DNA from 4 places in the Paenisporosarcina sp. P4_B8 genome. Region 1 is predicted to be linked to each of the others. Evidence: riboswitches for the same ligand, from Rfam matches in the RefSeq annotation. Region 1 holds a riboswitch; each other region holds the start of a gene.
What was found. Region 1 has a riboswitch for S-adenosylmethionine ahead of metK (methionine adenosyltransferase). Riboswitches for the same ligand answer to the same signal wherever they lie in the genome.
Positions count from the first base shown of each region.

Region 2: it holds a riboswitch for S-adenosylmethionine, as region 1 does, so the genes downstream of both, AC1DSK_RS10595 (methionine ABC transporter ATP-binding protein) here and metK (methionine adenosyltransferase) in region 1, are expected to answer to the same signal.
Region 3: it holds a riboswitch for S-adenosylmethionine, as region 1 does, so the genes downstream of both, AC1DSK_RS00675 (O-acetylhomoserine aminocarboxypropyltransferase/cysteine synthase family protein) here and metK (methionine adenosyltransferase) in region 1, are expected to answer to the same signal.
Region 4: it holds a riboswitch for S-adenosylmethionine, as region 1 does, so the genes downstream of both, AC1DSK_RS10795 (2,3-diketo-5-methylthiopentyl-1-phosphate enolase) here and metK (methionine adenosyltransferase) in region 1, are expected to answer to the same signal.

Region 1 is NZ_JBFUHX010000013.1:10,294-18,168, reverse strand. It holds gene AC1DSK_RS12685 (alpha/beta hydrolase) at 1-564, opposite strand, end outside; gene AC1DSK_RS12680 (gamma carbonic anhydrase) at 668-1,186, shown strand; gene metK (methionine adenosyltransferase) at 1,423-2,619, opposite strand; SAM riboswitch class I at 2,820-2,943, opposite strand; gene pckA (phosphoenolpyruvate carboxykinase (ATP)) at 3,141-4,727, shown strand; gene AC1DSK_RS12665 (hypothetical protein) at 4,768-5,208, opposite strand; gene AC1DSK_RS12660 (hypothetical protein) at 5,226-5,675, opposite strand; gene AC1DSK_RS12655 (alpha/beta hydrolase family protein) at 5,679-6,464, opposite strand; gene AC1DSK_RS12650 (NUDIX domain-containing protein) at 6,403-6,915, opposite strand; gene AC1DSK_RS12645 (transposase) at 6,963-7,265, opposite strand; gene AC1DSK_RS12640 (Dps family protein) at 7,373-7,822, opposite strand.
Region 2 is NZ_JBFUHX010000010.1:413-6,927, reverse strand. It holds gene AC1DSK_RS10610 (iron-containing alcohol dehydrogenase family protein) at 130-1,245, opposite strand; gene AC1DSK_RS10605 (MetQ/NlpA family ABC transporter substrate-binding protein) at 1,261-2,094, opposite strand; gene AC1DSK_RS10600 (methionine ABC transporter permease) at 2,113-2,784, opposite strand; gene AC1DSK_RS10595 (methionine ABC transporter ATP-binding protein) at 2,774-3,787, opposite strand; SAM riboswitch class I at 3,857-3,965, opposite strand; gene AC1DSK_RS10590 (carbon-nitrogen family hydrolase) at 4,054-4,848, opposite strand; gene AC1DSK_RS10585 (aminotransferase class I/II-fold pyridoxal phosphate-dependent enzyme) at 4,934-6,097, shown strand.
Region 3 is NZ_JBFUHX010000001.1:125,440-133,314, forward strand. It holds gene AC1DSK_RS00645 (ATP-binding protein) at 1-77, shown strand, start outside; gene AC1DSK_RS00650 (hypothetical protein) at 311-1,057, opposite strand; gene AC1DSK_RS00655 (IucA/IucC family C-terminal-domain containing protein) at 1,182-1,850, opposite strand; gene AC1DSK_RS00660 (ABC transporter ATP-binding protein) at 1,853-2,677, opposite strand; gene pepT (peptidase T) at 2,981-4,207, opposite strand; gene AC1DSK_RS00670 (glycerol-3-phosphate acyltransferase) at 4,396-5,046, opposite strand; SAM riboswitch class I at 5,186-5,303, shown strand; gene AC1DSK_RS00675 (O-acetylhomoserine aminocarboxypropyltransferase/cysteine synthase family protein) at 5,421-6,710, shown strand; gene metX (homoserine O-acetyltransferase MetX) at 6,727-7,782, shown strand; gene AC1DSK_RS00685 (homoserine dehydrogenase) at 7,755-7,875, shown strand, end outside.
Region 4 is NZ_JBFUHX010000010.1:32,809-40,683, forward strand. It holds gene AC1DSK_RS10775 (hypothetical protein) at 132-266, shown strand; gene AC1DSK_RS10780 (hypothetical protein) at 535-741, opposite strand; guanidine-I (ykkC/yxkD leader) riboswitch at 911-1,014, shown strand; gene AC1DSK_RS10785 (DMT family transporter) at 1,073-1,408, shown strand; gene AC1DSK_RS10790 (DMT family transporter) at 1,408-1,722, shown strand; SAM riboswitch class I at 1,875-1,979, shown strand; gene AC1DSK_RS10795 (2,3-diketo-5-methylthiopentyl-1-phosphate enolase) at 2,052-3,266, shown strand; gene AC1DSK_RS10800 (2-hydroxy-3-keto-5-methylthiopentenyl-1-phosphate phosphatase) at 3,263-3,922, shown strand; gene AC1DSK_RS10805 (methylthioribulose 1-phosphate dehydratase) at 3,919-4,548, shown strand; gene AC1DSK_RS10810 (cupin domain-containing protein) at 4,551-5,081, shown strand; gene AC1DSK_RS10815 (YjcZ family sporulation protein) at 5,339-5,437, opposite strand; gene AC1DSK_RS10820 (plasmid pRiA4b ORF-3 family protein) at 5,544-6,197, opposite strand; gene AC1DSK_RS10825 (TVP38/TMEM64 family protein) at 6,422-7,090, shown strand; gene AC1DSK_RS10830 (alpha/beta fold hydrolase) at 7,133-7,875, opposite strand, start outside.

The DNA.
Region 1 (7,875 bases):
GGCGGTTGTTGCTTTCATCAAATGCTGCAACTCCCTGTACCACTTCAAAGTAATGGTCGTGTTATATAGTTCATCGTCTTTATCTTGCGTATAAACATCATAATTTCTTGTCAGTTTTTTAATGGTTATTTCATGAGTACTCTTGACGTTTTCAGCAAGCTTCCCCATGTTGGCTAAAGCACTGGAAAGTTTCGATGCATGAATATGTAAATGCATCCAAGGAGATGTCAGAATAATTCCTGCACATTCAATTGATTTTTCCTGAAGCACTTGCATGAGTAAAGTTGCACCTAACCCGTGACCCATAATAAAAACGGGTAAGTTATATGTAAGCGAAGCGTCAATCAAGTGATTGATAAAAGTGCCATACGATTGAAAATCCTCGTCATGTGCTTGTTTATTGAGAGCCGATTCTCCGTGCCCCGGCAGATCCCCCATTACAACATGAAATCCTGAACTCCTGAATTCTTCTATTAACCAGGCGTACCTACGATGATGTTCATACGCGCTGTGTACGATGGCGATGACTGCTTTTGCCTGTCCATCAGCTTCCCATTTCCACATAATCATCGCTCCTTCTATTTCTTTATTCGACGAAGTCATCCTTTTTTAGTTCCTCTTTTTTTGTATAATGAAAGCATATGGCAAGAAGAAACGAGGTTTTAGAATGATTTACCCATTTAATGATAAAACACCCATGATTGACCCATCTGTTTATATTGCTGATTATGTCACAATAAGTGGTGATGTGACAATCGGTCCAGAGTCCACTATTTGGTTTAATACCATTATTCGTGGTGATGTCAATGCGACACGAATCGGCCGAAAAGTTAATATTCAAGATTTGTGTTGCCTTCATCAAAGCCCTGCCGCTCCATTAATTTTGGAAGATGAAGTCACCATCGGACACCAAGTAACTTTACATAGCTGTACCGTACGAAAAGGAGCATTAGTTGGCATGGGTTCCATTGTGCTGGATGGCGCAGAGATTGGTGAAGGTGCATTTATTGGTGCAGGCAGCTTGGTACCTCCCGGTAAAGTAATTCCCCCAGGTATGCTTGCATTGGGACGTCCGGCAAAAGTGGTTCGTGAATTGAACGCTGAAGACAAACTAGATATGGAACGTATTGTGAGAGAATATGCTGAAAAAGGACAGATTTATAAGGAAATGCAAAAACAAAAGTAAACGGATATTAAGGACCGGGTAATTGAGCCCGGTCCTTTTAATATGTTAAAGCATTCTTAGATTTATTCCCGTTCAAATTGATTTGTTCCCGTTCACTCTTCGATTCTTCCTGTACGAATGCACTTTGTTCCCTTTCAACTGGATTTATTGCGGTTCACAGCTGATTCAACCCTTCCTCCCACTAATTTCCAACAAAAAAGCCATTCCAGGTCATACCCCGGAATGGCTTCTCACTCTTAAACGCCTGCTTTTTCTTTCAAAGTAGCCGCTCTGTCTGTTTTCTCCCATGGTACATCCAAGTCTGTGCGACCGAAGTGTCCATAAGCAGCTGTTTGCTTGTAAATTGGACGACGTAGATCTAACATTTTGATGATTCCAGCTGGGCGAAGGTCGAATGAATCACGAACAATTTCAACAAGTTTCGATTCTTCTACTGTACCTGTACCAAAAGTATCGATTGCAATTGATACTGGTTGAGCAACACCGATTGCATATGCAAGTTGAACTTCGCAACGGTCAGCAAGTCCTGCTGCTACGATGTTTTTCGCTACATAGCGTGCAGCATATGCTGCTGAACGGTCAACTTTCGTAGCGTCCTTACCAGAGAATGCGCCGCCACCGTGACGAGCGTATCCACCGTAAGTATCAACGATAATTTTGCGACCAGTTAAACCAGCATCCCCTTGTGGTCCACCAATTACGAAGCGACCAGTTGGGTTAATGAAGTATTTTGTATTTTCGTCAATTAATTCTGCCGGAACGACAGGATTGATGACATGTTCTTTCAAGTTACGTTGAATTTGCTCAAGTGTTACTTCTGGGTGATGTTGAGTAGAAATAACGATTGTGTCAATACGCAACGGTTTATTGTTTTCATCATATTCTACAGTTACTTGTGTTTTGCCATCTGGACGTAAGTATGGAAGAATTTCTTCTTTACGAACTAATGCTAAACGACGAGCTAACTTATGAGCCATACTAATTGGAAGAGGCATTAATTCCGGTGTTTCATTACAAGCAAAACCGAACATTAAACCTTGGTCACCTGCACCGATTGCTTCGATGTCTGAATCTGTCATCGAACCTTCACGTGCTTCCAGTGCTCTGTCAACACCCATTGCGATATCAGCAGATTGCTCATCGATTGCAGTCAATACTGCAGAAGTCTCTGAGTCAAAACCATACTTTGCACGTGTGTAGCCGATTTCACGAACTGTTTCACGTACCACTTTTTGAATATCCACGTATGCAGATGTTGTGATTTCACCGGCAACAAGCACTAAACCTGTTGTTACAGTGGTTTCACACGCAACACGTGCATTTGGATCTTCAGTTAAAATAGCATCTAAAATTGCGTCTGAGATTTGATCACAAATCTTATCCGGATGCCCTTCTGTTACTGATTCTGATGTAAATAGACGACGAGTTGTCATTTAATATTCCTCCTATATCCTTCGAGATTGCTCTCGGAAAATTCAAACGGTACTCATTTCCCATGTCCAGCTTATTCAGTTGAATAAAACCTTCCGCCTTTTCGGGCTTCTGCACACGAGGATAAAGGGAGATGTCATAAAAAAAACCCTCTCTCACGTAAAATACATGAGGAAAGGTATTCATGTATAGGCACCTTTCACTCTTATCATCCAAGGAATTCACCTTGTTTCAGGTTCAGCACCTTTGCCAATTACTACTTGGTTCATAATTGCAGGTTGCCGGGTTTCATAGGGCCTGACCCCTCAACCAGCTCGGGATAAGAGTATCCGTTCAGTTTTACATCATAATAAACTAATGAAGCCTTGTCAAATATTTTTTTCGTTCTATATAAATGTTCGAAAATCAGATATAATTAATTAGGCTATTAGTGTAGATTATTAAGCGTAATGTGTTATACTAATTTTCGAATCAAGGTTAACCCGATATAAGGGTAATATACGATAAAGGAAGGTACATATACATGAATTCAGTGAACACGATGAACGAGCTGAACGACTTGTTAAATGGCCAAAACGTGCATGTGCAACTTTCAGTCCCACAACTTGTGGAGAAAGCAACATTACGTGGAGAAGCTGTCTTAACACCAACTGGAGCTGTAAAAGTAGTGACAGGAAAATATACAGGACGTTCTCCTAAAGACAAATATGTTGTTGTGGAAGATAGCTCGAAAGACAAGATTGATTGGGGCTCAGTAAACCAACCAATATCATCTGAAATTTTCAACTCTTTATATAAAAAAGTTGTGAACTATTTAAAAACAAAAGAAGAGTTATTTGTCTTTAATGGCTTTGCCGGTGCGGATAAAGAATCTCGCCTTTCATTGCAAGTAATCAATGAATATGCTTGGCATAACCTTTTTGCACACCAATTATTCATTCGTCCGACTAAAGATGAGTTGGCATCGCATGAAGCACAATTCACAATCGTTTATGCTCCGACTTTCAAAGCAGATCCTGCAATCGATGGTACAGGTTCCGAAACGTTTATCATTGTGTCAATGGAAAAACGCATCATTTTAATCGGTGGTACTGAGTATGCCGGTGAAATGAAAAAATCAATTTTCTCCATTATGAACTACTTGCTTCCTGAGCAAGGCATACTACCGATGCACTGTTCTGCAAACGTTGGTGAAAAAGGCGATGTTGCTTTGTTCTTCGGATTGTCCGGAACAGGAAAAACAACATTATCTGCTGATGCAGATCGTAAATTAATCGGCGATGATGAGCATGGCTGGTCAGATAACGGCGTATTCAATATTGAAGGCGGCTGTTACGCAAAAGCAATTAACTTAACACGTGAAAATGAACCACAAATTTTCGATGCAATCCGTTTTGGTTCTGTATTGGAAAACGTGGTATTGGATCCTGAAACGCGTATACCCGACTACGAAAATGTTTCGTTAACTGAAAATACGCGTGCTGCTTACCCATTACAAGCAATCGACAATATTGTTGATCCTTCTGTAGCGGGTCATCCAAAAACCATCATTTTCTTAACTGCAGATGCGTTTGGGGTATTACCTCCAATCAGTAAGTTGACGAAAGAACAAGCGATGTATCACTTCTTAAGCGGATTTACATCGAAGCTTGCTGGTACAGAGCGTGGAATTACATCTCCACAAGCAACATTCTCAACTTGTTTCGGTTCTCCATTCCTTCCCCTTCCTGCAACTGTATATGCAGAAATGTTAGGGAACAAAATCGATGAGCATGATGCACAAGTCTTCCTTGTAAATACTGGCTGGACTGGTGGCGAATATGGCGTTGGTAGCCGTATGAAACTTTCTTATACACGTGCGATGGTTCGTGCTGCATTGGAAGGCAAATTAGATAATGTTGAAATGGATAAAGGTTCAGCATTCGGTTTAGCTATTCCTAAAGAAGTACCTGGCGTACCGTCTGACGTATTAAACCCACGCGATGCATGGGCGGATCCAGCAGCATACGATAACAAAGCTCAAGAACTGGCTAATCGATTCCGTGAAAACTTCATTAAATTCGGATCAGTGTCTGAAGAGATTATTTCTAAAGGCGGTCCGATTATCTAGAATAAAAAAATGGCTTGCACTTCATGTGCAGGCCATTTTTTTACTTCGTATATTCAAAAACTGTCTCTTCGGGAAAGTAAGATTCTATCTCTTTAGCATCCTCTTTCGTTATCTGGTAGAAAAACAATTCAGATCCGTGATATTTAACAGTACAAATATGTGCACCATTTCTCTTGAATACTAATGTATACCAGGGAATCCTGGTATGTCCTTCATTTACCCCATACAGCAGCAAGTCTTTTAGCTTCTGATTTAGAGGCATTGTAAAAATGACCAATCCACTTCCATATCGAATGGTATGAGCGAAAGGTTTAATCTTAAGAATTGCTTCTTTTTCATCTTCACGACAATGCACTTCGACTTCTGTAAACACTGGAAGTACCTCATTCATTAACGGAAACCAATAGCTAATACTCTTCCTAAGCTTGTTGGTTTCACTGGTTAGTAATAAAGAGTCGTATATTATATGTAAATTTCCCATGCCTCACCCTCCTCTGCTTACATGAGGTGTTCTTTGAAGTATTCCGCGTTCTCGATTTCAGGGAATAGCGCTTCAAATTCTTCCGCTTCTTTCTCATTTACTCCATATAATACAATTTCTGAACCATATTGTGCTATCTCAAGCATTTGAATATCTTCTTTATAAAAGAATATAGTGAACCATTTTAAACCACCGTCTGCATCAATCGAATGATTACGTAAATAGTTACAGTTTTCTTCGTCCAATGTAATTGTAAACGATTTTACAAGTCCTTGATTCACAGAATGTGCAGAGAGTCTGGTCAATTCCTCAATATCATGCACTTCTTCCTGCCAACATAGAATTTCCACTGAAGCATATTCACTCGTATATGAATCCCAAAGCTTTTTCCAATATGACGTATCATTAGGGACAGAGGTTTTGTTAGCAGTACTGCTAGTCTTTAAATGAATTCGGATATGTTTCATATATTAATCCCCTTGTCGTTTCATCCAGTCCGTTAAATCTCTGACAGTTTGTCTATTGGTTTTCGAAGGGAAATAATGTGTGTAATCTTTAAAATACCAAGTCTCAAAATTTTTATTTCCATCGATGAGTGCTTTTTCGAGACGTAAGGCATGTTCAATTCCGACATTCCCATCTTTTCGTCCATGGATAATTAGAATTTTGGCATCAATAGCACTGACATGTTTGAGTGGTTGACGAAGTTCATATGCCTCAGGTGCATTCGTAGGATTACCACCAATCACCCGCTTCATCATTCTACGCATGTCTTCACGTTCCTCATAGGTGAGAACCATGTCTGACACACCTGACCAGGTGACAACCGATGTAATATCTGAACGCAGAACAGCCGTCCATAAAGCCATAATTCCTCCACGAGAAAATGCAAACAAATGAATACGGTTCACTGAAATAAACTGTCTTAATACTTCTACTCCATTGGTAGCGTCAAACCGATCTTCCCCAGCAAATTCATCTCTACCTTCGCCGCCTCTGTTCCCACGATAATAAGGGGCAAACACCACGAATCCTTGTGTGGCAAACTGAGCAATTCGAGCAGATCGAACCATACCAATGTTTTGAATACCTCCACGTAAATAGAGGATTCCCTCATACTTGCCTTCTTTGCGTGGCTCCGCGAGTAACCCTTTTACCCTGAATCCACATGACCAATAGACAATTTCCGTTAATTTAACTTGTGGATTTGGACTTGGATACGGAAGTCTGTGTACAATTGTTCCGTCTACTTTCATCTAACATCACCTGTTCCAACATTTTTCGCATTCCGTCATCTGTCATATGAAAACTAAGATTAGTTGATTTGAAAAACTCCTGTATCGTCATCCATACAGGTCCCTCAGTCTCAAATCGTTCACTATTGTTTTCAATTGAATCAACTGTTGCACGGAAAACCGCCTTACAAAAAGGCTTACGCTCATGCACCATATATTCTGCAAACCATATTAAATTTGAAAGTTGTGCGCCTGTTTCTTCAAATACTTCCCGTTTTGCTGCTTGTTCTAACGTCTCGCCTGATTCTACTTTTCCACCGGGAAATTCAATCCCTCTTTGTGGATGTTTTGTTAGCAACCACTGGTTCTGCCTGTTCGCTAGCACGAGTACATGTGTGGTAGGAATTAAAAAGGCATTTGGTTCAAATGATAACGTAACTTTTAACCCATGCTGATCTACAAAAGAAAACATGCCTGCTACACTCCTTTCAAATAGTGTAGCGAAGGCATGCACAGCATTCAACTATAATAAGGCAATGTTTCTATTTGTTGTTTTGCTTCTTCATTTCCGTACTCATGAATGACAGCGTATAACTTTTTCAATCGCAAATCGACACCATCATTTTCTGGGTCTAGATGGTAAGGGACATAAGGCGTTTGAGCTCTCCAAAAACCTTTCCATTCAAAGGATTCCTTTTGATCAAATAATTGATCTAGTACGGTTAAAACTTCGGGCTCGGCTTCAATCTCATATTCCCATGGCGAATCCTCAGGATGGAAATAGTATCGGTGATGAGCGACCGAAACATATACTTTTGACATTTTTTCAACCCCTTTTTTCTAGCATGGCATTATGGATATATTTCATGCATGCAAACGATAGGAGAATTGAAAAAAGCAAATTCCCATAAGGAATTTGCTGGAAATGCTTATTTGTTTGTATCGCCTAAAAAAGCATTTAACATCCATTGATGTTTTTCAATCGATTGATACACTGCATTCAATACATCTTCTGTCATATCGTCTTCATCTTTTGCAGCTTCGTCCATCCCTTTTTTCAATGATTTCATAATTTTACCGAAATCTTTTACAACTGTTTCAACCATTTGCATATCATTTTCTTTGCCTGTCGCTTCCGTAACATCTGATAGTTCTAAATGCTCCTTCAATGTGGCAACTGGTTTACCGCCTAAAGTAAGCAAACGTTCGGCAATTTCATCCATATGTAACGTTGCTTCATTGTAAAGTTCTTCAAACTTTGCATGTAATGTAAAGAATTGAGGTCCTTTTACATACCAATGGAAATTATGTAACTTCGCATACATTACTGACCAAGTTGCTACTTGCTTATTTAGTTCTGTATTTAATGCTGCTGACATAAAAACTTCACACTCCTAAGTTTATTTATCGCTCTGAATACTTTCAATTTACC
Region 2 (6,515 bases), on a different contig from region 1:
AATGTACATTTTGGAAGACCATTTTGTATGAATGACCAAGACCTTTTAAGTATAATCTTCTACACAACAAAAAAGACCGACTGCTTAATGTCGGTCTTTCAAATTGATAATCATGGATGATCGCAAATTTCACGGGTTCGTCTTTACTTCAATCATAATCGGACTTTTCACGAGTTGGAATGACTCTAAGTTACGCATGACTTGTGCCACTTCAGTAGCTGTAATCTTTTCACTCCGCATGTTATGTATCGACTCTTCTTCACGTGTGGAGTGCACAGCAATTTCGTCAATCCATGTATCAGAAATATTTAATTCTCGAAGTGAAGTAGGCAAGCCCAGCTTATGATAAAACGGCAGTAATCGCTCCACTTCGCTTTCTTTTTGTTCTAGGAGCAGTTGAACCAAAATGCCGTAAGCTACTTTATTTCCATGAAGCGCTTCGTGAGACTCTGGTGCAATGGTCATTCCGTTATGAATGGAGTGGGCACCTGCAATGCGACCAAATTTGTCACCAAATCCACCAACCATGCCGCCTAGCATAATAATGGATTCCACTACTTTTTTAAATGACTCTGACACTCGGGCTTCTTTCGCGTCAGCAATGGCTTCTTCTGCATGAGCAAACATTTCTTCAGCACACAGCCGAGCGGTATGATGAGCGACTTTCAGCGCAACCGGGGGATGGGTTAATCGCCGAATTTGTACGTCTGCCTCATACCACTTGGCTAGCGTGTCACCGATGCCTGCAATCAAAAGTGGAGCTGGGGCTTCCACTAAAATGCGCGGCTCGACGAGAAGAATGTCAACACTCATGGGATACACATCGTAATGTGTCATAACCCCTTCATCCGAATAAATAACGCTTAGTGGTGTCCACGGTGCGCAGTTTGAAGCAAGTGTTGGAATTAACACTGACTTCGTTCTACTAGCGCTAGCAGCCGCTTTCACCACGTCTAATACTTTTCCGCCGCCTACTCCAATAATGGCATCCACACCATCAGTTTGTGCCAACGTAGACACTCTATTAATCTCAGTGAGTGAACACTCGCCTTTATAGAAGGTATGTGATACCTGAATGCTTTTTAGATTTGGAAAGTAATAGCGCGCTGCATTCCATGATTTCACACCTGAAACAATAAGTACTCGCTGAATGCTTCTTAGCTGTAACTTCTCTTCTAATTCATTCAGTACACCACTTTTACAAACATATTCAGCTGGTGCGCCCCGAACTATGATGTCTTCCACAAAAACCCTTCTCTCTTAACGGTTTTTCATCCACTCTGGTTTGCCGAAACCTTCGAATTCCGCATCGATGATTTCCTCGAATTCTGGTGCTTCCACGACTTCAATTAAATCTTTCGCTAATTGTGAGTCTTTGTTAGCTGTCGTTACAGTAACTAAGTTGCGGTATCGGTCCGGCATGTTCTCAAGCAAAATCGCATCCAGCAGGTTCATTTCCGCCGCTAAAGCGAAGTTACCAGGTACAGCTGCTAAGTCCGCACTGTCCACTGCACGTGGAAGTTGGCCAGCTTCAATTGGTTGGAACACCAAGTTCATCGAATTTGATTTAATGTCCTTTTCAGACGCCTTCAATGGTTCTGCATTAGGGTCTAATTCAATTAATCCATGGTCTTGCAAGATTAATAATGTACGAGCTGCATTCACCGGGTCATTCGGAATGGCAATAGTTGCTCCATCCTTGATCTCTTCAACAGATTTGAACTTGTTGGAGTAAATGCCCATTGGTGCTGTCGGCACTGCAATCAAGCCTGTCAATTCCATATCATTTTCTTTTGAGAAGTTTTCCAAGTAAATCGAGTGTTGGAAAAGATTTGCGTCAATATCTCCATTGTCCAACGCTATATTCGGTTGAATATAGTCACTGAATTCAACGATTTTCACTTTGTATCCTTTATCTTCAAGAGCGGGTTTGATTGCCTTATTGAGCATGTCGCTATATGGACCTGCTGATCCGCCTAATGTCACTGATTTGTCGTTGTCAGCATTGCCTTTTGACTCATTGTCGCTTCCTCCACATGCAGCAAGTGCCGCTGTCATTAAGACTAGAATGAACATTAATAAAACTTTTTTCATCTCTGTTTCTCTCCCTTTTTATCGCTTATCTATTGCTTTTGACGTCCAGTCACCCAGCTGCTGAATGACTTGAACGAGAACAATTAAAATGACAACTGTCACCATCATGATTGTTTCATCGTAACGGTAATATCCGAAGCGAATGGCTAAGTCTCCAATACCGCCGCCTCCAACCACACCCGCCATTGCGGAGTATGCTACTAAACTAATGATTGTCATCGTAATGCCTTGCACGATGCTGGTTTTTGCTTCAGGCAATAATACATCCTTGATGATCATCCAAGGTGTCGCGCCAACTGCAATGGCTGCTTCAATCACTCCTTTATCAATTTCACGAAGAGACGTTTCCACAATTCTGGCGAAGAAAGGAATTGCAGCAACTGACAATGATACACTTGCAGCTGCTGGACCAATCGTTGAGTCTACCAGTAATTTGGTTAAAGGAATAAGAGCTACCAACAAAATGATAAATGGAATGGAACGCACCATATTGACGATAAAACCGAGTGTTCCTTTGACAAATCGATTTTCTAAAAATAAACCACGGTCTGTAACAAAAAGCACAATCCCCAATGGTAAGCCAATAATGATTGCGACTGTTAATGAAACCCCAATCATATACATCGATTGCCCGAATGCATTCAGGATATCTGGCCACATTTCAATTACATGCGTTATATCAATTCCCATTACGTACCACCTCCACTTGCGCCCCTCGTCCTTCCATATACGTGATGGCTCTTGTTATATTTTCTGGTTGTCCTTGAATTTCCATCAAAAACAAGCCGAGTGGTATTTCCTGAATGTATTCAATCGCGCCATGCAAGAAATTACCTCGTACATCAAAATTCTGAATCATATCCGAGATGACACCTTCTCCCGCCACATTGCCTTTAAATAGCACTTTCACAATACGTCCAGTGACTTGATCCAAAATGGATTGGGGTACTTCGAATGATACGACGCTACTGATGAACTCTTTCGTCAATTCTGCTTTTGGATTGGAGAAAATATCGTAAACCGTTCCCTCTTCAACCACCCGTCCATCTTGCATGACGGCCATGCGATCACATACTTCTTTTACCACATTCATTTCGTGTGTGATCAACACAATGGTGATGTTCAATTCGCGATTGATTTTTTTGAGCAAGCGCAGAATAGATAAGGTCGTATTCGGGTCAAGCGCTGAAGTCGCTTCGTCACACAGCAGGACGGAAGGATTGTTTGCCAGTGCACGAGCAATTCCGACACGCTGCTTCTGTCCACCGCTTAATTGGGCCGGATAAACATCTTTCTTATCTGTCAAACCAACCATTTCTAGCAACTCCAAAACGCGGGTCTCCATTTTTTCACTTGGTGTATTAGCTGCCTTTAATGCGAAGGCAATATTCTGAGCAACTGTTTTTTGACTGATCAAGTAAAAGTGTTGAAAGATCATGCCGATTTTCAAGCGGGCTTTACGTAATTTTTCTCCTTTTAATTTTGTGAGGTCCAGTCCATCCACTTCAATTTGTCCGCTTGTTGGTCGTTCCAGCAGATTGATGCACCGCAATAATGAGCTTTTGCCTGCACCTGAGTATCCGACAATGCCGAACACTTCACCTTCATTGATGGTGAGATTTACGCGATCAACACCTATAACCGTTCCTTTTTTCGTTATGTACTCTTTAGATAAATCATTAATTTTTATCATCACAAGCTCCTTTTTGCCAAATAAAAAATGCCCCTTTCATCATGAAAGAGGCACCGAAAAATGGATTTTGGGTTATCTTTCAGAATGAAATCATTCTGTAGGAATTGGCACCTTCCCAGCTCGTGCTGGGGGTTGCCGGACGTCATTGGGCCTATCCCTCGGTCTCTCTTGATAAATTTCCATATGTAGTTGTTTGGTTGTTTTGTTGCTGAAGTAAATCTTACGATGTTTTTATACACGTGTCAAACACTTTTTTAAAATTATTTTCATTTTTCAAACAAAGGTTCATATAGCGAAGGTCTGCGATCCTCGTATACCGGTATGCGAGTACGTACATCTTCAACTTCTGAAAAATCAACATCAATGATTGCGTACTCTTCATCATCAGCTCCAGTCCATAACACTTTCCCCCACGGTGCAATGATCATGGATTGGCCATTGAACTGATTGTTCGGATCGTTCCCAGTTCGGTTGACCGCGATGACAAAACATTGATTTTCGATTGCACGGGCTTGAAGCAAGATTCTCCAATGATCGATACGAGTTTCAGGCCATTGTGCTGGTAAGAAGAGCACTTTCGCTCCGGCTAATGCATGTGCCCTTAACCATTCAGGAAACCTTAGGTCATAACATATGACCCCTCCTGCTTGAATAGAACCTAATGAAAATACATTTAATTGATTTCCTGCTTTTAAGTATAGATGTTCATCCATGAGACGGAACAAATGCGCTTTATCATATTCTGACACCAGCTTACCCTCATTCGAATAGATGTACATTGTGTTGTAGAAGCTGTCTCCTTTTTTCGTAGAAACCGACCCTCCTACGATATGGACATGATATGTACGGGCCAGCTCGGAAAGAAATTCTTTTGTTCGTTGCCCTTCGACGTCTGCAAGATGTTCTAACTCCGTTAATGCATAGGCAGTATTCCACATTTCAGGTAATACAACGAGCTCTGCACCCTCACTTGCGACCTTTTTTATGTACTTTTGAACGTTGGAAAAATTTTTTTCAGGCTCGGCAAACGCTACGTCGAGCTGAATGCATGCGATTTTCATGGGTACACCCCCTGTAGACAAGATACACAAAAGATTATAAGATTTGGCTGATGATTGCAACTATTTCAGAAAATGAGGAAAAACCATGGAACTTTCTAAGAAACTTCAACAATTACCACCACAATTCTTTGCTTCACTTGTTCAAAAAGTAGGAGCTGCAGTGGCACAGGGTCGCGATGTGATCAATTTAGGTCAAGGAAATCCTGACCAACCAACACCTCCACACATCGTAAAAGCCTTACAAGAAGCTGCCGAAAATCCCCTTACACATAAATATTCGCCATTTCGTGGAATTGGCGAATTGAAGGAAGCTGCAGCAGATTTTTATAAAAGAGAATACAATGTTGAGATTGACCCAACTACAGAAGTTGCGGTTTTATTCGGAACGAAAATTGGACTTGTGGAGTTGCCAATTGCTGTACTGAATCCTGGAGATTTGATGTTACTGCCTGACCCAGGTTATCCGGATTATTTATCTGGAGTCGTCATGGCTGACGTTCAATATGAAACACTGCCACTAGTCGCCGAAAACAACTTTTTACCTGATTACAATATGCTTTCTCAAGACACGAAAGAACGCGCAAAACTCATGTATCTTAACTATCCAAATAATCCAACTGGAGCAACTGCAGACCTTGAATTCTTCAACCAAACCGTCGAGTTCGCAAAAGAAAATGGAATTGCTGTATCACACGATTTCGCCTATGGAGCCATTGGATTTGATGGCGTTAAACCGGTAAGTTTCCTACAAGCTGAAGGAGCTAAGGAAATAGGAATTGAGATGTATACGTTATCTAAAACCTACAACATGGCAGGATGGCGTGTCGGGTTTGCAGTTGGTAACAAAGAGATGATTGAAGCCCTGAACTTGATTCAAGACCATTTATTCGTCAGCCTTTTCCCTGCAATACAGCATGCTGCAGTCGCTGCTTTGAATGAAAATCAATTATGCGTTTCCTCATTGGTCGAGCGCTACGAAAACCGTCGCAATACCTTTATCAACGCATGTAAACGGATTGGTTGGGAAGTAGAAGCCCCTACAGGCTCATTCTTTGCTTGGTTACCCGTTCCAAAAGGATATACCAGCCAAGAATTTACAGACAAGCTTTTAAATGAAGCAGACGTAGCCGTAGCCCCAGGAAATGGCTTCGGTGAATTTGGAGAAGGCTATATTCGGGTTGGGTTATTAGTTGATGAGCCACGCTTGGAAGAAGCGGTAGATCGGATCGGTAAGCTGGCTATCTTTTGAGCAAGTGGTGACAATGAATGAGTATTTAATTACTATCGTAAACACCTTTCATTTGTTGATAGGTGTTTTCGTTGTTCTTTTGCAAAAGTAGACTTGCTGATCTAAACTTCATTTTTCATAAGACCTTATTATTTAGAAGCCTGCCTTTCACAGAAAAGAGCCATGTAGCGTACGCGGAATGGTACCCATTTAGTTCTTGAGTTTTTAAGAACGTGACGGTCTAGAAAGACTAATTATTTTTATTTCCGCTGCGCTCCTGTTCAAACCCTTAGAAAACAACATACAAAAAACCGATATCTCGGAATGTACCGGTTTTTCATTTGCCTAGCGACGTCCTACTCACAAGGGGCCCCCCCCAACTACCATCGGCGCTAGGCTGCGAAAAGAGATGCACTGCGCATTTCTTCGTCATCTGCGG
Region 3 (7,875 bases), on a different contig from region 1:
TTGAAAGTAAATTAAATGTGGGAACAACGATAGAAATAATTTTACCTACTATTACCCAATCGTTATTGAAAGCATAACTAGCTAATACTAATTTGCAAATCCAATTAATGTAGAGAAACGATAATTTCTCAAGGGAAGATTGGCTTAAGCGAGTGCAAATCATATTCAAAGCTGATATATAGACATTTTAAAATAGCCCAATTCGGATGCGAATTGGGCTATTTTTGTATGCTTAATTTAGTTATTTGTACCAGATTAATGAACGGGATAATCGGCTTTTCACTTTAATCAATATTTATTCTAATAAGTATTATTCTTTACCATTTTTTGCTTTTGCAGCTTTTTCTGATGCAGCAGCTTTTTTCTCTTCGGCTTTAGCTAGAGCAGCAGCTTTTTTCTCTTCGGCTTTAGCTAGAGCAGCAGCTTTTTTCTCTTCGGCTTTAGCTAGAGCAGCAGCTTTTTTCTCTTCAGCTTTAGCTAGAGCAGCAGCTTTTTTCTCTTCAGCTTTAGCTAGAGCAGCAGCTTTTTTCTCTTCAGCTTTAGCTAGAGCGGCAGCCTTTTTCTCTTCAGCTTTAGCTAGAGCAGCAGTAGCTTTTTCATTTAATTCCTTCTCTTCATCAACTACAGGAACTTCAGTTTCAGGAGCTTCAACTACAGGAGCGTCAGTTGCAGGAACTTCAACTTTTGGAGTTTCAGGAAGTTCCGCTTCTGGAGCTTCTGGAGTTTCAGGAAGTTCTACTTCAGGAACTTCAGGTGTTTCAGCATTTTTCTCAGCCCATTTAGCTAATGCTTTATCAATGTTTTTTTGCAATGCAGCTTTTGCAGTTGGATTACTAATTTTCTCAATGTTTTTAGATAGTGCAAAAATATTGTTGGCAGTATAACCTGTTGGAACTAATGAAGCGATTTCTAAATCTTCAGCTGTAACAGTAGTGTCTTGAGAAACTTCTAAACTAGAATCTACTTTTTCAGTTTCGTTGGCCCAAACTTGTCCAGCAGAAGTTGTAATAAGTCCTGCAGCTAATATAGCAGCGCTTGCTTTTTTCCAATTTTTCATTTTCTTCACCTCTTAATAAATTTGCATCTCATAGACGCTAATACATTTTTCGAAATATATTAATATCTTAAGGGGGTAGAACAATAAATTTATTCGGAAAGATGAAGTAATTAAAAAAACACGCTTAGTCAGCGTGTGGGCAATAGGAGCATCTATTGGTATTAGGCATTTCTTTTAATAAACAACATGTAACTCGTTTATAGTCTTTCATTGCATCAAGGACTGATTGATTTTGCAAAAATTGCTTAAAAGGTGAACGCCTCATTTGCGGTTTCCAGGTGCTTTCTAGCAACAAAAATTCCAGATTAGTTGAGGCGTCCGTAACACCATCCTGAATAAGTTGACTGTAAACCCATATGACGTACCCCCATATATTTTCCCATAAAATCAACTTAGGGATCTTCGCCTGTTGACTAAAGAATTCAACTAGAGGATGACCATAGGTGTCCAGAACGAATCGTAAAGCTTGTTCTTCATCTTGCACTTTGATATAGCCTTCACTTGGTACTGTGAACTTAATTGTATAGTCGTCCTGAATAATACCAATGTGGTTTAAAGGTCCGGCAAAAACTTGCTTGTGTACCGTAATCGTATTGAATTGAGCTGCTAACAAGAAACCGATTCGGCGAAAAAAAACAGATGCAGCAACGGCATCCGTTGGTGCATCAGTTATGTCTCGAACAGTTTGAAGCATTCTGTTTATGCCATCTGCAGTATGAGCCTCACCGAGTGTCATAACGGGCTGACGGTCATCATCGACAAACACAGAAAGTTGTTTAAGACTATCCTTCATACTTACGCACCTGTAGAAACTCGTAATTCTGGTACTACACAGCGTCCCCGACCATAAGGGATGCAATGAGGTGTGCCGAACATTGGATCTTTTGAAACTTGGCATTCCATACCAAATACTGATCTAACTAAATCACAAGTAATGATATCTTCCGGTTTACCTTGAGCATGGACATCGCCATTTTTAATGGCAATGATATTGTGGGCGTATCGGGATGCTAAGTTCAAATCATGTAATACCATCACAATGGTACGATCTTTTTTCTCATTTAATTCAAACAGCAAATCCAAAATTTCAATTTGGTGCGTCATGTCCAAATAAGTCGTAGGTTCATCAAGCAAGATGAGGTCGGTATCTTGAGCGAGTGTCATTGCAATCCAAGCACGTTGGCGTTGGCCACCGGATAATGTATCAACGGCGCGGTCACGAAGATCGCTAATTCGCGTTGCTTCCATTGCGGCTTCCACTTTTTCTGTATCTTCTTCAGTCCAGCGCTTCAACCATGACTGGTGGGGATAACGACCTTGCTTCACCAAATCATGAACCGTCAGACCTTCTGGTGAAACGGGTGATTGAGGCAGTATGCCCATTTTTTTTGCCACTTCTTTGGAAGACATGCGGTGAACATCTTTTCCTTCCAATAGGACAGAACCGGTTGTCGGTTTCAATAAACGTGCAATGGAACGAAGCAATGTTGACTTTCCGCAGCCGTTGCTGCCAACAAAAACGGATATTTCCCCACGGGGTATATGTAAATTCAAATTTTCAAATAGTAAATGATCAGTATATCCAATTGAAAGGGATTCAGCTTTAACAGCAGTATGCATCATTGTAACCTCCATCTAACTGATAGGTGTTCTCACTTAAAACATCATACCATAAAACAAAGAATTAATGAGAATGATTTTCATCATTTACTGGAAAAGTCTTTACAAAATTGTGAAGTTGTCGGTGCAGGATAAGTAATCATGACCTACTTATGATGTTTTCTGCGATTCCCATAAAATATATGCCGGAAGGTGCAAAATTAGGTGACGTTTATTGGGAAATTCAATGTCATGGGAAATTCCATAAAAAAACAAGCACAGTCTGTCAGGAGGACAGTCAATGCTTGTTTTTTTATGGCAATATTAAGCTTGTCTTTCAAACAGTTGAATCATTTCAATCATGACTTTGGTTGCTTTTTCCATGTTATCGACTGAAATGTATTCATACTTTCCATGATAGTTTTCGCCACCTGTAAAGATATTAGGTGTTGGCATCCCCATATATGATAATTGTGAACCGTCAGTACCTCCACGAATTGGGATGACTAATGGATTAATTGATAGATTCGTCATCGCTTCATGTGCAATGTCGACAATTTCTTTTACAGGCTCAATTTTTTCACCCATGTTGAAATATTGATCATGCAGTTCATACGAAATTGCATTTGATCCGTATTCTGCTTTGATTTTTGAAGCAGCTTCTTCAAATAATACTTTCTTCGCTTCGAATTTTTCACGGTCGAAGTCACGTATGATATAAGACAATTTGGCTTCTTCTACATGCCCGTTGAAATTCATCAAGTGGATGAATCCTTCATATCCTTCAGTCTTCTCAGGCACTTCATCTGCAGGCATATAAGATTGGAACTTCATGGCGATGGTCAGAGCGTTGACCATTTTGTTTTTAGCTGAACCTGGATGAACGCTTGTCCCACGTGTGATAACTTTAGCACCAGCTGCATTGAAACTTTCAAATTGAAGTTCTCCAAGAGGTCCGCCATCCATTGTATAAGCATACTTGGCATCAAATTTTTCAACATCAAATTTATGTGGCCCACGCCCAATTTCTTCATCTGGAGTAAAGGCAACACGAAGTTTGCCGTGTTTAATGTCTGGATTATTAATTAGAAACTCCATAGCTGTCATAATTTCAGCAATTCCTGCTTTGTTGTCGGCACCTAGTAAAGTCGTGCCATCAGTTGTTATTAAAGTGTGCCCGATATAATTATTAAGCTCCGGGAAATCGTCAGGAGACATAACGGTTTCTTCGTTTAATCGGATGTCGCCACCTTCATAGCAATCGATACGCTGAGGGTTTACATTTTTACCTGTATAATCAGTTGCTGTGTCGACGTGAGCTAAAAAGCCGATTGTTGGCAATTCACGTTCTGAATTTGCAGGCAAAGTGGCAAATAAATAACCATTGTCATCAAGTGAAATGTCTTCCATTCCGATTGAAGACAATTCTTTTTCTAGTTCGTGCAATAAGTCCCATTGACCTGGTGTGGATGGACAAGTGGTGCTTTCAGCATCTGATTGTGTATCAATTTTGGCATAACGTACAAGGCGTTCGATTAATGTTTCTTGCATGGTTTCATCTCCCTTAGAAAAGTTGGTTCGGAGTTGGGCAGATATTGACCGACATGATGCGGGCCAGTAGTCTTTACCCCTTACCTCAGTTTAGCACTTTCATTCGGTTCACGGAATAATGATTGTTCTGGCCGAATGAAATTTTAACGACTTTTTAGTAAATTCGGAATAAAAAATAGATTCCCCAATTAATTGGAGTGAGTCACTTTTTTCTTTTTGATAACCGAAGAAACTCGTGGTTCCATCCCGGATCTCAAACGGTGTATATTCTCGCGATGCTTCCATAATGCGAGTAAGAAGAGTGCGGTGGTTATGACAATTGGCATAGTACTTTCTGTAATCAAAAAGGCTAAAATGATATATGTAATATATAAGAACAGTACACCGATTAATAAGTAATCTGTCACCAATGAAACGACAATCAGCAAGATAAGTCCAACCAATCCGATTCTCCAATCCAGTACTAACATCACTCCAATAACAGATGCCGTTCCTTTACCACCATCAAAATGCATCTGAAATGGATAATTGTGACCTATTACGACAGATGCCCCCACAAGAAATAATAGGACCCATTGATACTCCAAGGAAAGATCAGTTGATTCGAATATAAGACGCAAAAGGACGATAGCAAGTATTCCTTTACCAATATCAATAAATGCGACGAGTGCCCCGTATTTCCAGCCTAATACAATAGTGGCATTGGATGCCCCCGCATTCTTTACTCCCTGTTCCTTTACATTCACCCCAGAAAGCCGTTGCGCCACATTTGAACCGTGGAGACAGCCAATTAAATAACCTGATAGTAAGGTGATTAGCACCCATAATGCAAGATTCATATTCCCAACCCCTTTTTTTCACTAACTCTTTAAACGTTTAAGTGTTGGCAGAAGTTTCAAAAAATTATATAAATAATTCTTGACTATTTATGGATATTAAACATATACTGATTCTCAAGATGGAAAACTGAATCAAATACTCTTATCCAGAGTGGCGGAGGGACTAGGCCCTGCGATGCCCGGCAACCGGCAAGTGATTAACTTGCAAAGGTGCTAATTCCTACAGATTTCTTTAGTGGAGATCTGAAAGATAAGAGGAGGAACACGCACTTGTGAGCCCCTCTTCTTAAGCGAAGACGGGGCTTTTTTCTGTTCATAAAACTCCTCTTTCGCCTCCACGCTTCCATCTAAAACACAATCCAGGAGGGAAAACAATGACAAATCTTCAACCGGAAACTCTACTTTTACACGGAGGTCAGCAGCCGGACCCAATCACGGGTTCCCGTGCAGTGCCAATCCACAAAACAACTTCTTTTGTTTTCAGAGATACGGAACATGCCCAAAACTTATTCGCCTTGCAGGAAACTGGTCACATTTATTCACGCATCGGCAACCCGACTGTGGACGTATTTGAACAGCGAATCGCGTTATTGGAAGGTGGCACAGCAGCGGTAGCCCTATCGAGCGGCATGGCTGCGATAGCCTTCTCCATTCTGAATGTAGCAGGAGCCGGTGATGAAATCGTCGCTGCTGGCAATTTGTATGGTGGGACCTACAATCTATTTGCTAATACACTTCCACGGTATGGAATCACGGTGAAGTTTGTTGATTCCACCGATCCTGAGAATTTCCGCGGGGCCATTACCGATAAAACGAAAGCCATTTTCGGGGAAATCATAGGAAACCCAAGCCTTCATGTATTGGACGTAGAAGCTGTAGCTGACATTGCACACGAGAACGGAATCCCGTTGATTATCGATAATACGTTTGCAACGCCATACGGAAGCAACCCTATTGAATTCGGTGCGGATGTAGTCGTTCATTCAGCTACGAAATGGATTGGGGGACACGGTACGTCAATTGGCGGTGTCGTTGTGGATGCAGGTAAGTTTGATTGGAACAGCGAGAAGTTTCCTGGCTTTACGGAACCGGATACGAGCTACCATGGCCTTCGTTACGGGATTGATGTCCCACAAGTGGCTTTCGCGATTAAACTGCGGGTCCAGCTACTGCGTGACTTCGGTCCATGCCTAAGCCCGGATAATGCATTCGCTTTTTTGCAAGGTCTTGAAACATTGCATCTCCGCGTACCGAAACATAATGAAAATGCAATTGAAGTCGCACAATACTTAGCAAATCATCCGGCAGTAGAATGGGTAAGTTTCAATGGTTTCGAATCTCATCCATCTCATCAATTGGCAAACAAGTACTTAAAGAATGGATACGGCTCGATTGTGAATTTTGGCATTAAAGGAGGTCGAGAAGCAGGACGAAAACTTATCGACCATGTCCAAATCTGGTCGCATGTGGCTAATGTAGGGGATGCAAAATCGCTCATTATCCATCCTGCTTCAACAACCCATCAACAGTTAAGCAGTGAAGAGTTGAAGCAATCGGGTGTAACAGAAGAGTTGATTCGTCTATCAGTAGGATTGGAATCTGTGAAAGACCTGGTAGCCGATTTGGGGAAAGCAATAGAACATGCCACCGTCGTAACGGTTTAATGTGGAGGTGAATTTAATGGCAACAGGAAGTGTGACAATCGGGAATTTTCAACTAGAGTCTGGGGAATGTCTTGAGCATGTTGAACTTTCATATGAAACTCTTGGTCCTCCAGAAGCACCAGTTGTTTTGGTTTGTCATGCGTTAACTGGCAATCAATATGCCATTGGATCAAAGGAAACACCAGGCTGGTGGAGCGGGTTAATTGGACCGGGAAAGAATATTGATACCGACTCTTTTCGAGTTATTACACTGAATGTCCTTGGAGGATGCTCGGGTACGACGGGGCCGTTGACCATCAATCCCTCTACAGGCAATCCATATCGATCATCCTTTCCGACAATTACAATTCGCGATATGGTGCATGCGGAAAAAAAGGCATTACTAGCTTTGGATATTAATCGGCTTCATGCGGTAGTTGGTGGGTCACTTGGTGGCATGCGTGTTCTGGAGTGGGGATTACTTTATCCAAAAGATATGGATATTCTTATTCCTTTAGCAGTTACCCCTTATCTAAGTGACACAGGTATTGCTTTTAACTACATTGGAATCCATGCAATTGAGACGGATGCGAATTATCTCAATGGAAACTATACCTGTTCCTCGGATATCAAGGGGTTTGAAACGGCTCGAATGGCGGGGCTGGTCACTTATCGTAGTGAACAATTACATAAGAACCGTTTTGCCAGAAAGACCAGAAGCAATGGATTGTTCGAAATCGAATCCTATATGAAATATCAAGGGGTAAAACTGGCTAACCGTTTTGATGCGAATAGCTACCTTACCTTGTTAAGAGCAATGAATACCCATGATATCGGAAGGGGTAGAGGCGGTATAGAAATTGCGGCAAAGCAATTTGAAGCAAAAGTGATTACCATAGCATTCACATATGATTTACTATATCCACCTGAGGACATTTGCTCTTTTGCGCATCTCGTTCCTGATCATCATTTCTGCATGGTCAACACACGATTCGGTCATGATGGCTTTCTGACTGAATTTGAGACATGGGGAGATATATTATCTGTTCACTTGGGGGTAAAGTCATGGCGACGATTCAAGCAGCAATCTTAGGTTTTGGCACAGTTGGTCAAGGTATTTACCAAATACTTAATGAGAAAAAGGATCAATTAAAAGAATCACTTGGATTAGATATAGACATCAAAG
Region 4 (7,875 bases), on a different contig from region 1:
TTACCAGTCGATTTCTTATGACTTCGCATTAAAAGCTCATTTTCTAAATAATGTCTTAACAAGTCATTCACATCCTCTTCATATTCATCGGCTACACTAAAGGTGCAAGCTCAAATCCAAGGAGGTCCTACATGAGTCAAACACGTTTAAAAAAGAAAGCTTTACCTATCGCAATCCTTTCGTTTTTAGCCATCAGTGGAGTCGCGGGAACCATTGCCACATTTCCATTTCATAAACGACAACGAATACCTCTAAAAGCTAGATAAAGGAAAAATAAAAAATGCGATTTAAAAGGAGAGTCATTAACGTGGAAATTCAACGAAGACCTTGGAAAAAAATATCTTTGACGCGATTTATGGACTTCATAAGTAAGTCCACTCAAAGAGCACAAGAAAAGAGATTTTCTCAATTAAATTCATCACAGACACCTTGGAATTAACTAAACGCAATCATATATAAATAAATGGATTCTCTTTAATACTCTCATTTCTTATGGAGAGTTTTTTCTTGTTTAAAAATCCTTTATACGGGAATTTACATATCTTTAATAACTTTTACCACTCCATACGCTGACAGATACGAAATCGGGATGAGAAGAAAAAGAATAATCAATCCAATCATCGTACCAAGCGGAGAGATAGGAAGTAGATTACCTGCAAAAAAACCAAGTAACTGATAAAAAATGACGAAAATGACGATGGACATGATCAAAATAATGATCTTATTTTTGAAGGTTTTCATTGTGGTTCTCCTTCCGCAACAACCAAATATATTATCATTAAGTATTACATTTACTTCCAATTGTTACAACTGTTTCTTTAAAGCGAGCGCATCGTTTGACTCTCTGTAAAATATAGTTTATTCTAGCCATGGAATTAATAAATTCATAAAGCGCCATTTTCACAATGGCGGCCAAGTTTTCTAGGGTTCCGCAAACAACCGGTTTGGTCTGGTCCGAGAGAAAACGCTTTGCACACACGCAAGGATACACGGAAGGATAAAAGCCTGGGAGATGACGTATGATACGTTTATCTCTCGGGCTTATTTTGATTTGGAAAAGGAGTATGTTTTCATGAATAAAGAATGGATGAAAGTCTTCATAGCAGCATTTTTTGAGGTATTTTGGGTAATTGGTCTCAAGCATGCGGATGATATCTGGACATGGTTGGGCACGGCAATTGCTATTTCGGTGAGTTTCTATTTAATGATTATGGCAGGGAAAACACTTCCTGTTGGAACCGTGTATGCAGTGTTTGTCGGACTTGGTACAGCTGGGACAGTGATTGCGGATATCCTCTTTTTCGGGGAATCATTTAGTATCGCAAAAATTGCCTTGATTGCACTTCTGTTAATTGGGGTTGTCGGGCTTAAGCTGGTGACAAAAGAACAGGAAGAGGTGGAATCCTAATGGCGTGGATATTCTTAGTCATTGCTGGATTGTTTGAAATGACAGGTGTGGCGATGATCAGTCAAGTGCATAAAAGTCGCAATTGGAAGTCCATTAGCGGATTGTTCGCAAGCTTTTTGGCAAGCTTCCTGTTCCTTGCACTCGCCATGGAAACCCTTCCGATGGGTACGGCATACGCAGTGTGGACAGGTATTGGTGCTTCAGGTGGAGCGATTTTAGGCATGATTTTATACGGGGAGCCTAAAACATGGCTGCGCATGCTGTTTATTGCCATGGTGTTAGGAGCGGCTGTCGGTTTGAAATTTATTTCTTAGGACTGTCATATCTATTTCCCGGCAAACATAGCATAGCTTTATCACACGTATAAAAAGCAGTATATTTGAATTTATTAGAAAATTATGTTGACAAGTATTTTGCACCCTGTCATAATCCAATTTAGATTTTAAAAAATATCATATCTACATTTTTCTTATCAAGAGCAGGTGGAGGGACTAGCCCTATGAAACCCGGCAACCGACTTACGCGAGTAGGCACGGTGCTAATTCTTGCAGCAGTAGCTGACAGATAAGAGGATGTTAGTTCAACTACTAACCTCTTCTTTTTTGTGAAGAGGTTTTTTATTTTCCCTAAAGAGGTGAAGACATTGAGTGAAGTAATCGCGACTTATTTAGTCCATAGCATAGAAGGAAATTTAGAAAAAAAAGCAGAAGGCATCGCACTTGGCTTGACGGTCGGATCATGGACCGACTTACCGCAACTGGAACAACAGCAACTGAAGAAACATAAGGGACGCGTTGTATCTGTCCAAAAAGAAAATAGTCAATTAGAAAGCAGAACGAAAGGAATTATTCGCATTGCATACCCCAAGGCGAATTTCAGTCCTGATTTGCCAGCCATTTTAACGACGACTTTTGGCAAGTTATCACTGGACGGGGAAATCAAATTAATTGATTTGGAGTTCAGTCCGGAATTAACGGGCCACTTTCCAGGTCCGAAATTCGGCACAGAAGGAATCCGACAACTGACAGGCGTGCAAGAACGACCATTTGTCATGAGTATCTTTAAAGGCATACTCGGGAAAGATTTGGACTTTTTACTGACACAACTGGAACACCAAGCACGCGGTGGTCTGGATTTTGTGAAAGATGATGAAATTTTATTCGAAAACGAGTCGACGCCTTTTGAACAACGGATTGTAAAAGGACGTGAAGTACTCGAGCATGTTTTCTCGGAGACAGGTCACCGCACACGTTACGCAGTGAATTTGACAGGACGTACATTCGACTTAAGAGACAAAGCAAGACATGCGACAGAGCTAGGGGCAGATATGTTGCTGTTTAATGTTTATGCATACGGATTGGATACACTGCAAAGTTTAGCTGAAGATCCAGAAATTGCGATTCCGATTATGGCACACCCAGCTGTTTCGGGAGCATTCACTCCATCCCGAAAGTATGGTCTCTCAAACCACCTCGTACTGGGTAAATTATTGCGACTTGCCGGGGCGGATTTCTCGTTATTTCCCTCACCATATGGCAGTGTGGCCTTGGAAAAATCAGAAACACTAAAAATTGCAGATGCACTCCAGGTTCCTGGTTTGATAAAGACCTCTTTGCCAGTGCCTTCAGCCGGAATTCATCCGGGCATGGTGCCGCAACTGATTGAAGACTTTGGTATTGATTCCGTCATCAATGCAGGTGGCGGGGTGCACGGACATCCGGCAGGTTCTGCGGCGGGGGGCAAAGCATTCAGGCAAGCGGTTGATGCAATGCTATCAAGGAAGACCTTATCAGAGGCTGCGCAAACAAATGCAGAACTGCAACAAGCACTGGAATTGTGGGGTGACAAAGTACGATGACACCACCCGTTATATTTTGTGATTTTGATGGCACGATTACCACGAAAGATAACATTATGGCCATCATGAAAAAATTCGCACCACCTGAGTGGGAGCCGATTAAAGACCAGATTCTCGACCAACAAATAACCATTCAACAAGGCGTGACACAACTTTTCAACTTGTTATCAACCGACCAAAAAGATGAAATTACCCAATATGTATTGGAACAGGCACAAATTCGAGAAGGATTTGAGGATTTTGTGGCCTATACGAAAGCACAGAAGATTCCACTCTTTATTGTATCTGGTGGCATTGATTTCTTTGTTAAGCCACTCGTGAAGGAACATATAGAAGACGACCGTATTTACTGCAACGTGGCAGATTTTTCTGGAGAAACCATCACAATCAACTGGCCTCATTCATGCGATGAACATTGCTCGAATGGCTGTGGTTGTTGTAAACCATCCATCATTCGCAAACTGAGTGACGACAACACTTACAAAATCGTCATCGGTGATTCCATTACCGATCTGCAAGCGGCCAAACTGGCAGACAAAGTCATAGCGCGGGACTTCCTCATCGAAAAGTGCGAAGAACTCGATATTCCTTTTGAGCCATTTGAAACATTTACAGACGTGATTCACATTTTAAAGCAATTGGAGGTACGCACATGAGCAATTACTTTTCCCGTTGGACCGAGCTTTCGGCCATAAAAAAAGAACTCGCAGACCGCGATTGGTTCTACGGCACGAGTGGTAATTTATCGATTAAGGTAACGAATGAACCGGTTACATTCCTCGTTACAGCATCCGGTAAGGACAAACGGAAATTCACGGATCATGACTTTTTACTAGTTGATGCAGCTGGTGAAAAGTTGGAGGAAACGACGTCAAAGCCATCGGCCGAAACGTTGCTCCACGCTAAGATTTATAACAAAACAAATGCCGGGTGTGTCCTTCATGTGCACACGATTGACAACAATGTCATCACGGAACTGTATAAACATGAAACACATATCGATTTCACCGGAAATGAAATTATTAAAGCACTCGGTTCCTGGGAACAAGATGCCAAAGTCAGCATTCCGATCATTCCAAATGTCGCGCATATCCCGACACTTGCTGAACAATTTGATCGTTATGTAACAGGGGACATGGGAGCAATCCTGATTCAAAATCACGGCATCACGGTGTGGGGCAAAGACGCTTTCGAAGCGAAAAAATATTTGGAAGCATGGGAATTTTTATTCTCGTACCAAGTGAAAATCGCAACTATAAAACATGTAGTGGGGAGTTATTAAAAATGGCATACATTCGCAAACACGCAAACAACGAACGCATTGAAGAAGAGCAAGCAGTCATCGACTTTTTGAACAGCAATGAAGTTATTTACGAAAAGTGGGACATCGAGAAGCTTCCAACCGGACTTCGTGAAAAATTCAATCTAACAGATGAAGAAAAACAACAGATTCTATCCGCATTCGGAATCGAAATTGCTGACATTTCCGAGCGACGCAACTACCAGCAAGCGGATGTGATTTCACTCTCTGAATCAACGCCTAACTTGGAACAACTGTTGAAAAATTTCCAACAGGAGCATCATCATGAAGACGATGAAGTACGTTTCATCGTCAGCGGTCACGGCATTTTCGTCATTCAATCGGAAGACGGAGAGTTCTTTGATGTCGAGTTGCAACCGGGAGACTTAATCTCTGTACCTGAAAATGTACGCCACTACTTTACGCTGATGGAAGACCGCAAAGTCGTAGCGGTGCGCATTTTTGTCACGACAGAAGGCTGGGTACCGATTTACGAGAAGGAAACAGTCGCTTAATTAGAGGTTGATTACTTTTTGACCACTTGATAAAGGTCTGTGACCAGTCAAGGTTGATTTTCATCCGGTCAGCCGAAGTTTTTGACCAGTCAGCAATGGTTTTTGTCCATTCGCCTGGACACGGACAAATCATCCTTTCCAGACACACAATAAAACCTGACATCCCGTAAGGAGTCAGGTTTTTTGTACTTATTACACACGATGGGGGAAGAAAGAGTCGTGCGTCATAGTCGGATGTGAGGATTAATTTCTATAAATTAATATAGACAACTTGCACCGACAATAATTAACAAGATGAAGAGAACAACAATCAACGTGAACGTAGAACCGCTAGTATTGCAGCATTCGTATCCCATGCCTTACACCACCTTTTTAGAAAGGATGCTTTAGCATATGCTCATCTTTGGCACTGACTCGGGAAAAAATCACGGTTCACTACACAAGATTGTTTCTTGCTTCACTTTATTTTATTTGGCCACACCATTCTTCTTTCAAGACGGCATTTACTTTGGCTAAGTTGAACTTTTGATACCCTTGACCTTCTGCCCATGCTTTAATCCCCGCGTGTTCAGGGTCATCTTTGTCTTTCATGACGCGCTTGAATTCGTCATATCCAGGCGGACCTCCCACATCTTCAGGTGGGCAAGTACCTTTGCCTTCGAGCAGCTGCGGATAATTATACGCGTAATCATCCACTACTTGTTCGAGCACCACTTCGTGGTCCCAGCTGTCTCCAAAGTCATACATGTAGCGAAATACGGGAGAGTCATGGACGTATTTGGTCAAATCCACATCGCGTGCGAGTAATAGCTGAGTACGGATAAACCGTTGATACATTCTAAATTCATACGATCCTTCTTCTGGCGGGTTTTTCATATAGTATTGGGCCATGCCGAAGTTTTCTGAAACCGATTCTTCATCGCCGACCAATTGAATCGTTTTATCGTTCTTGGAATCGTCGATGGAGAAATTAAATAAGTGACTATTTGTCCATCCGACAGAGGTTTGGATAATCGAATGTAAATCATAAAAATCGAGCGTTTCAGGTACGATAAAGCGGCGCCATACTTTCGGTTTTACATAATTTAGCGTGACAAGAAATTGATACGCTTTCAAGATATCACCTCTACTTTAGAATTTTTCCCCATCATACCACAGAAGCATATATTATGGTTTTCTGGAGAGTATTGGTGAGGACTCATCGCTATTAAAAAACGGCGTTAGCTGGAAATATTTACAGTTCCCATTTCTATCAATTTTAAGAAACATGGTATGATAGAAGAAAATTAATTTATTACACAATAAAATTATTTCGATAGGAAGATACGAGTGGGTGACGAATGAAAGAAGCGATCAACAAATTCACGAATAAAAACTGGTTGGTTTGGGGTGGCTTATTGTTGCTGCTCATTTTTTTACTATTAAATCGTCAGATCATTACTCTTCTCGTAAATCGTGATGTCGAAGGCATTCAAGATTTTTTGGATGATAATCTGCTTTATGCATATATATTTATGCTGATCATTATGATTCTCCAAAATTCGTTTACTGTGTTTCCTTTACTTTTAGTAATTACCATCAACATTACGTTGTTTGGATTTTTTGATGGTTTTTTATGGAGCTGGATTTCCAGTGTAATCGCCGCAGTCTTCGTCTTCTGTGCCGTCCGCTTCTTGTTTCAAAAAAGATTGATTGAAAAATTCAAACCAGGTTTACTTGTACAAATAGAAGCGAATGGATTTGCTTATGTATTCCAAGCGCGGATTTTCCCTTTAGTCCCGACTAGTTTGGTCAATATATTGGGAGGATTGAGCACGGTTCGGTTTTGGCCGTTTATTCTTGCCACGACCATCGGGAATTTTATTTATTTTTTCATCCTGGCACTGATTCCCGCTGGTCTAGTATCAAAGGAAATTGATGAAGCCATGATTTGGGTCATTTTAGTGAGTGCTATCTTGTTATACTACTTGTTCAAACTTGTTCGAAAAAAACGGAAACCCTCTAACTAAAGAGACTAACCCAGTTCACAAAGTGTGAGCTGGGTTTTATTTTTAATCTAAAAATTCGAGTACGAAATCCAAGAACAGCAAGGGTTGTTCCACATTAGGCGCATGTCCTGACTGATTGAACTCCACAAACGTGGCATTCGGAATCAATTTCGCTGTTTCACGTCCCACTTCAGGCGGATTCAATCCATCATGATCGCCACTGATGACCAATGTTTCAGCTGTTATACGATACAAATCCTCACGGAAATCAAAGCCCTCTAACGCTTCGTTTGCAGCTTCAATCTCGTTAGCGGTCAGGGGTGAACCCTTTTCAGCAGCATAGTGACTCCACTTACCGACAGCTTTGAGGTCATGAAAAATATATGGAGAGACTTTGGCTACTTTCTCTGAAAAGTCCATTCCTTCAAGTTCTTTTGCATGTTTGGCAAACAAGGCTTCCATTGAAGATGTTTTCCCTTGAGATTTCGTTGCCACTAAAATCAGTTTCTTCACACGTTCCGGTGAAGCAATTGCTACACCTTGCGCAATATAGCTGCCCATTGAGACACCTAGCAAATAAGTTTCTTCAATCCCTAAATGTTCAAGTAATCGAAGTACATCGCCGATATGATCATCTAGCGTATACGATGATGGTTTCTCGGAGTCCCCGTGCCCACGTGCATCTAGTACGATTGTTCTAAAATACTTCTTGAATACTTTTACTTCCGCATCAAACATATGGCGATTGCCGGTTAACCCATGCAGTAACAATAGAGGCTCACCGGTTCCATATTCTTCATAAGTTA